Regions from separate parts of the Streptomyces sp. NBC_00341 genome, predicted to be linked through region 1. Evidence: riboswitches for the same ligand, from Rfam matches in the RefSeq annotation. Region 1 holds a riboswitch; each other region holds the start of a gene.

What was found. Region 1 has a riboswitch for cyclic di-AMP ahead of OG892_RS03220 (LysM peptidoglycan-binding domain-containing protein). Riboswitches for the same ligand answer to the same signal wherever they lie in the genome.
Positions count from the first base shown of each region.
Region 2: it holds a riboswitch for cyclic di-AMP, as region 1 does, so the genes downstream of both, OG892_RS30560 (M23 family metallopeptidase) here and OG892_RS03220 (LysM peptidoglycan-binding domain-containing protein) in region 1, are expected to answer to the same signal.
Region 3: it holds a riboswitch for cyclic di-AMP, as region 1 does, so the genes downstream of both, OG892_RS21420 (M23 family metallopeptidase) here and OG892_RS03220 (LysM peptidoglycan-binding domain-containing protein) in region 1, are expected to answer to the same signal.

Region 1 covers NZ_CP108002.1:712,544-714,798, reverse strand. Annotated here, with positions in the region: gene OG892_RS03225 (alpha/beta fold hydrolase) at 1-642, opposite strand, end outside; cyclic di-AMP (ydaO/yuaA leader) riboswitch at 1,113-1,299, shown strand; gene OG892_RS03220 (LysM peptidoglycan-binding domain-containing protein) at 1,305-2,219, shown strand.
Region 2 covers NZ_CP108002.1:6,785,593-6,787,847, forward strand. Annotated here, with positions in the region: gene OG892_RS30555 (pitrilysin family protein) at 1-505, shown strand, start outside; cyclic di-AMP (ydaO/yuaA leader) riboswitch at 717-884, shown strand; gene OG892_RS30560 (M23 family metallopeptidase) at 897-1,697, shown strand; gene OG892_RS30565 (GntR family transcriptional regulator) at 1,919-2,255, shown strand, end outside.
Region 3 covers NZ_CP108002.1:4,775,448-4,777,702, reverse strand. Annotated here, with positions in the region: gene OG892_RS21420 (M23 family metallopeptidase) at 1-970, opposite strand, end outside; cyclic di-AMP (ydaO/yuaA leader) riboswitch at 982-1,135, opposite strand; gene OG892_RS21415 (PP2C family protein-serine/threonine phosphatase) at 1,446-2,255, opposite strand, start outside.

The sequences.
Region 1 (2,255 bases):
GATACGTACGGGAGTCGCCCGCAGCGCTTCCCGGTCGAGCTCGGATTCGATGACCGCGGTGAAGTCGCGCTCGATGAAGAAGCCGAAGTTGGCGACACGGCGCGGGGTGAGCGGCATCGGTGTGAGCTCCGGCTCGGTCTCCTGGCGCGCCGGATCGATGCCGAGGACCCGGGCGATCTCGGGGAAGGCCGCTGCCAGACCGCCGTCGCGGTAGACATCCTGAAGATGCGCCAGCTCGGCGCGGTGTCGCTCGCGCTCTCCGGTGGGCAGCAGGGGCGGTGCGACCGGGTCGTGCGCCACGAGCAGCCCGAGCTGTTCGGGGTGGGTGATCGCCAGATGCAGCCCGATGGCGGCGCCCATGCTGCACCCGAGCATCAGGGCGGGCTCATCGGCCAGTTCGGCCAGCAGCCGGTGCACGTCGTCGGCGTGCTGCGCCATGGTGATGCGCTGTCCGGGATCGTCGAGCGTGCTGCGGGAGAGGCCCCGGCGGTCGTAGGTGACCACGGTCCAGCTGTCCACGAGCCGGTCGACCAGGTCGGTGCTGCGATCGGCATCGCCCTCACCGCTCTGGGAGACGAGCAGCAGGGGGCCGGAGCCGCGGACTTCGTAGTAGAGCGTGGCGCCATCGGTGTCGAGGAACATCAGGTTCTCCCTGTCGCGGGGGTGGGCGGCGCCACGGGCGCCGGTCGATGCACCACACCCTAGTACATCTATTTCGATGCATCAATAGAGATGCAGTTGTGCGACGCCGTGTCGGCGGAGGTGCGGAGTCGCGGGTGCCGCAACTGTCGGGCTTGGCGAAATGTCCCGATTGGGTGGCTAGTCGTAAAGATCATCAATAGTCTATGAATAGGATATTAAGGTCTCCCTTTTCATAGCCCAAAGACTATGAATATTGAGCAAATCACCCTTTTCGGGCTCAGTGGCCAGCGTCACCTTTCCGGCCCGTGATGCGATGCGTCCGGCCTCGGTTCCCTGTCGCGCCAAGAAAGTTGACTTCCCCTGAAGGGTCTGATGCTGAGCATTTCCTTTAATTGATCTTGCGAATCAATTGGGATCAAGAATTCCGGGCTTGTTTCCTCCGGCGTTTTTCGCTTACGGTCACCGTCAATCCGGACGGAACGCCGAATCCTGCCGCCGTCCGGGAACCCGACCCACTCACGTACGGCAGGAGCGGGGGACCCAGGTTTACTGCCGGTCCGGAATCCGGAGCGGCTAGGGGTTAAGTCGCCATCACGTGCGGCCGGACATCTCCAGTCCGAACCCGACAGCTCACCTCGCAGGCGGCGGAGAGGAAATGCGCCATGCCCATCACGGGTAAGTACCGTCGTTTCAAGTCCACCACCCTGACCCGCGGTTTCATCGCCGTGAGCACGGGCGGAGTCGTTCTCGCGCTCCCCCTGATCGGGGCCGGATCGGCTTCTGCCGCACCGGCACACCCCACCGTCGCGGAAAAGTCGGCGTCCTCGACCCCCTTTGCTGCCAAGGGAATTGCGGCCCACAAGGCGGAGTCCACCGTCTATTCCGTGGTCTCCGGCGATTCGCTTTCCAAGATCGCCCGGGGGCATTCCCTCAGCGGTGGCTGGGAGCGGCTCTACCAGGACAACCGGAGTACGGTCGGTGGAAACCCCGACCTGATTCACCCGGGCCTCAAGCTGACCATCGGTGCCAAGTCCGTTGCCGTAGCGCCGAAGGCGGCTCCCACCGCCGAATCGAAGGCAAAGCCCGCGACCGAGGCGAAGCCCGCGACCGACGCCGCCCAGTCGTCCGACCGGTCCGAGGGGACCGACCGCGCCGACCGCTCCCAGCGGACGGTCGTGCCCGTCGCGGAGAAGACCACCGGGACCACCGCCACCGAGACCGCGGCCACCGCTCCCGCGCAGGCCGCGACGGCGTACACCGACGACCTCGACGGCTGGATCAAGGAGTCGCTCGCCGTGATGGCCCAGAACGGCATCCCGGGCAGCTACGACAGCATCTACCGCAACGTGATCCGCGAGTCCTCCGGCAACCCGCAGATCGTGAACAACTGGGACTCGAACGCCGTCGCCGGCACGCCCTCCAAGGGTCTCCTCCAGGTGATCCAGCCCACCTTCGAGGCCTACCACGTGGCCGGTACGTCGACGGACATCCTCGACCCGGTCGCCAACATCACCGCCGCGTGCAACTACGCCGCGGCCACCTACGGCTCGATCGACAACGTCTTCGGCGCCTACTGACATACCCCCGCTCCGCCTTCGGGAGGAGCCGGGCGC
Region 2 (2,255 bases), 6.1 Mb from region 1:
CGACCGGGTGCTGCGTGAGGAGAAGGGCTACACCTACGGCGTACGCGCCTTCGCCCAGGTGCTGCGCTCCTCGGCCCCGGACTCCGCCTCGGGGGCGACCGGCGCCGCGATGCTCGCCATCAGCGGATCGGTTGACACCGAGTCCACCGGCCCGGCGCTGGAAGACCTGTGGAAGGTGCTGCGGACCCTGGCCGCGGAGGGCCTGACGGACGCCGAGCGCGAGACGGCCGTGCAGAACCTCGTGGGCGTGGCACCGCTGAAGTTCGAGACGGCCGCCTCCGTCGCGGGCACCCTCGCGGACCAGGTCGAGCAGCACCTCGCGGACGACTACCAGGCGCAGCTGTACGCGCGCCTCGCCGAGACCGGCACGGTGGAGGCGACGGCGGCCGTGGTCAACGCCTTCCCGGAGGACCGGCTGGTCACGGTCCTCGTCGGGGACGCCGCACAGATCAAGGAGCCCGTCACGGCTCTCGGCATCGGAGAGGTCTCGGTCGTCACCGGCTGACCTGCCACCGCCCCCGACAGCGGGGCGGGAGCGAGGCCCTGGCGGGTCGTCTGCCGCCAGGGCCTCCCTTTTTGTCCGCTTTGGTGGAGAGGTTGCCTGTCTGCCCTGTGGGATGCGCTACAAAACCGCCTGTCCGTTTGGTGCGGGGAAGTGCCCCCGCTTAGCGTCGGCCCGGCTGTCCGTCACTCGTATGCCGCATCCGCGACGTACCGGGCAGCCATCGCCGAGTCCCCGTCAGGCGCGAGCCCGGGGAGCCGGGGACCCACGCAGTCCCTGGGGTGAATCGGATGCCCATGCCTCGACGAGGTTCGGGACTCCGTAGGAGACCTTCCTGCTCCGAACCCGTCAGCTAACCCGGTAGGCGAGAAGGAAGGAAAGGACCAGCCACTTCATGGCGTTCACCCGTGCCACGGGGAAGCACCGTGCCCCGAGCCGTCTGACGCGCCGAGGCGCGAAGGCCGTCGGCATCGCGACCCTGGCGACCACCGGCGTCATCGGCTCGCTGGCCTCCCCGGCGCTCGCCGCGGACACCGAGGCCCCCGCCGCCGATACCGGTCTCTCCCAGATCATCACCATCGAGGGCGACCTGGCCGACCGGATCGACGCCCAGGCGGACGCACAGCGGCACCAGGCCGACGCCGTCGCCAAGGCGAAGGCCAAGGCCGAAGCCGACGCGAAGAAGAAGGCCGAGGCGAAGGCCAAGAAGGCCAAGGCCGCCGCCAAGGCCAAGGAGGCCCGCGAGAGCGAGGCGCGCGCCGCCCGCTCCGCCGAGCGCGCCCGGCTCGGCACCTTCCAGCTGCCCGTCGCGGGTTCCTACGTGAGCACCGGCTACAAGTCCAGCGGCTCCCTGTGGTCCTCCGGCAGCCACTCCGGCATCGACTTCCACGCGGCGTCCGGCAGTTCCGTCGTCGCCGTCGGCGCCGGTACGGTCGTCGAGGCCGGCTGGGGCGGCGCGTACGGCAACAACATCGTGCTCCGGATGACGGACGGCACGTACACCCAGTACGGCCACCTCTCCTCGATCGGCGTCTCCGTCGGCCAGAGCGTCGGCCAGGGGCAGCGGATCGGCCTCTCCGGCGCCACCGGCAACGCCACCGGACCGCACCTCCACTTCGAGGCCCGCACCACCCCGTCGTACGGCTCCGACATGGACCCGGTCGCGTATCTGCGCGCGCACGGCGTCACCGTCTGACCGACGCGAAGCACCTCACCGAAGGCCCCGGCGATGCGCCGGGGCCTTCAGTCGTACCCGGCCGCCGGGCCGTGGTGCGGCCCCCCTTCCCGAACCCGTCCGCGACCAAAAGATATTCATGAATTTACGCCCGGCATCGGAAATGCGTCCGCATTGCAATAGAGTCACAGGACAGGCGTCGATCGGCCGCGTTTCGCGGGGATTAAGGCGGAGGTTCGGACATGCGCATTCCGGCGCATTCGGTATGCACGGCAATCCGTGACGACATCGTCTCCGGTGTCTTCGAACGCGGCAGCCGACTCACCGAGGAGGTGCTCGCACGCCGTTACGGGGTTTCCCGCGTCCCGGTGCGTGAAGCGCTGCGCACCCTGGAGTCCGAGGGTTTCGTGGTCACCCGCAGGCATGCCGGGGCCTGCGTCGCCGAGCCCGACGAGCAGGAGGCGGCCGACCTGCTCGAGGTCCGGATGCTGCTGGAGCCGCTCGGTGCGGCCCGTGCCGCCCAGCGCCGCACCGACGCCCATCTCAAGGTGTTGCGCGGCCTGGTCAGGCTGGGCCAGG
Region 3 (2,255 bases), 4.1 Mb from region 1:
ACGCGCCGGACCAGCCTGCGGACTTGACGGTGGCGCTGTGGATGGCCTTGATCGGGGTGCCGGTCGGCGCCGCGAAGTCGAGGCCCGTGTGGTAGCCGGAGGACCACATCGAACCGGCCTCGCCGAAGGTCGAGGTGATCGTGTACGAGGAGGTGGGGATGGCGTAGCTGGCGGCGAGCTTGGCGAGCCGTACCGCCTCCGCCTTCTTCTTCGCCTCTTCCGCGGCCTTCTTCTTGGCGGCGGCGACCTTGGCCTCCGCGGCGTCCTGCTGCTTCTTCGCCTCTGCGGCGGCCTTCTCCTCCGCGGCCTTCTCCTCGGCCGCCCTGGCCTCGGCGTCGGCGGAGTCCTGCTGCTGCTCGGCCTGCTGGAGGATGCGGGCGCGGAGCGCCTCGCCCGCGTCCGTCGTGCCCTGCTCGGCCTCTGTGGTGGTGATGCCGGCCGTCGTCAGCGGGGCGGTGGCGGCCGCGACCTCGGTCTTCTCCGCCTCGGACTCACCCGAGAACAACGCGCCTACGCCAGGAAGGGACTTGGCCTCGGGAAGTTTGTCCGAGATGGCGTCGGGAAGAGAGATAGACACGGGCGGCTTGCTCTGGGCGGAGGCCATGCCACCCGCGCCGACGGCCGCGATGACACCGACGCCGAGAACGGTGGAGCTGCGGGCGAGCCCGTTGCGCTGCTTGGCGACGCGGTGCTTGCCGCGCACGGGGCGGATGGACTCCTCCGTGGGGTTCCATTCCTCCCACGCCCGGTCGGATTCGGGCTCGTCGGCGCGGAGGCCGCTGCCGAAGTCGCTCCCGAACCCGCCGCCCCGCTCGGTTCCGTAAACGGTTCCGTAGTCGGCCCCGTGATCGGTTCCGTAAGCGGTTCCGTGGTTGGCGCCATAAGCGGCACCGGGCCCGGTTCCGAAGTCGTTTCCGTGTTCGGGTGCGAACCGGGAGGGGGCTTCGGGGGCAGGCTTGTTGGACGCCACTGGGGCGCGCTCCTTTCCTTCCTTCTCGCCTACCGGGTTAGCTGACGGGTTCGGAGCAGGAAGGTCTCCTACGGGTTCCTCCGCCTCTCAACGAGACAGAGATGCCCGATTCACCCCATGTAGGTGGTTCCCCGGTTCCCTTGCGGAATTCGGCGCTCGCGCACGGTGCCGCCACTGGGCGGCGGCTGGGACAACCGCGCTGCGTTATCGAACGTTAATAGACACACGGGCCCGATTCCAAGCCGTTCCAACTGATCGTTCCGATCCTTGGCCTGGACTTTACGGGACACAACCGGGTGGAATCGGGCGAGTTGATCGCCCCTCAATCGTCAGCCGTTTTCTGACGTTGCGTCAAATGTTATGCGGAGGGGTTCCTTACGGTTACGCACGGTGGCATCGGCCGCACCTCTCCCCCACATCCGCCCACGCCCTCCCCCACATCCATCCGCGTTCTCCCGCGTTTGGCCCCTCGCCTTCACCCGGATCCGCCGTCCAGGCCCACGATCTTCACGGTCGTACGCCGGTCCGGCTGCCCCTCGGTCGGGCGCACGACCGCGACCAGGGCCATGTCGTCGGTCGTCACCCCACCGGTGTGCAGCCGGACGTCATCGGTCAGCGCCGACAGCAGCTCCTCCGGCCCCTGGAAGATCCGTCCGCGCAGCCGCTCGGCGGGGTCGTAGAACACCCCGTCGGCGTCGCGGGCCTCGGAGAGGCCGTCCGTATAGAGGAGCAGCGTCGACCCGGCGGGCAGCTCCCACTCGTCGGCGCGGTCCGGCCACACGCCCAGATCCATCCCGAGGGGCAGCGCGGGCAGCGTGGGCCGCAGCTGCTCCAGCGCCCCGTCCGAGTGCAGCAGCAGCGGTTCGGGATGGCCGCGGTTGACGACGCGCACCCGGCCGGAGCCCTGCGGGATCTCCGCCAGCGCGGCGGTGACGAACCCCTCCACCGCGTCGAGCCCGCCGCGCCTGCTCGATTCCCGCGCCAGCGCACGCTCGAGGCGCTGGGCCACCCCCTCCAGTGACCGCTCCTGCTCCGCGGCCTCCCGGAACGCCCCGATGATCACCGCCACCGCCTCCACCGCGTCCAGGCCCTTGCCGCGCACGTCCCCGACGACCAGCCGCACCCCGTACGGGGTGTCCGTGACCGAGAACAGGTCACCGCCGACGAACTCGTCCGCCTGCGCCGCCTCGTACCGCGCGGCCACGTACAGCCCGCCGATCCGGTCGGACGGCGTCGGCAGCACCGCGCGCATGGCGGTCGCCGCGATGACCCGGGCGGAGGCCAG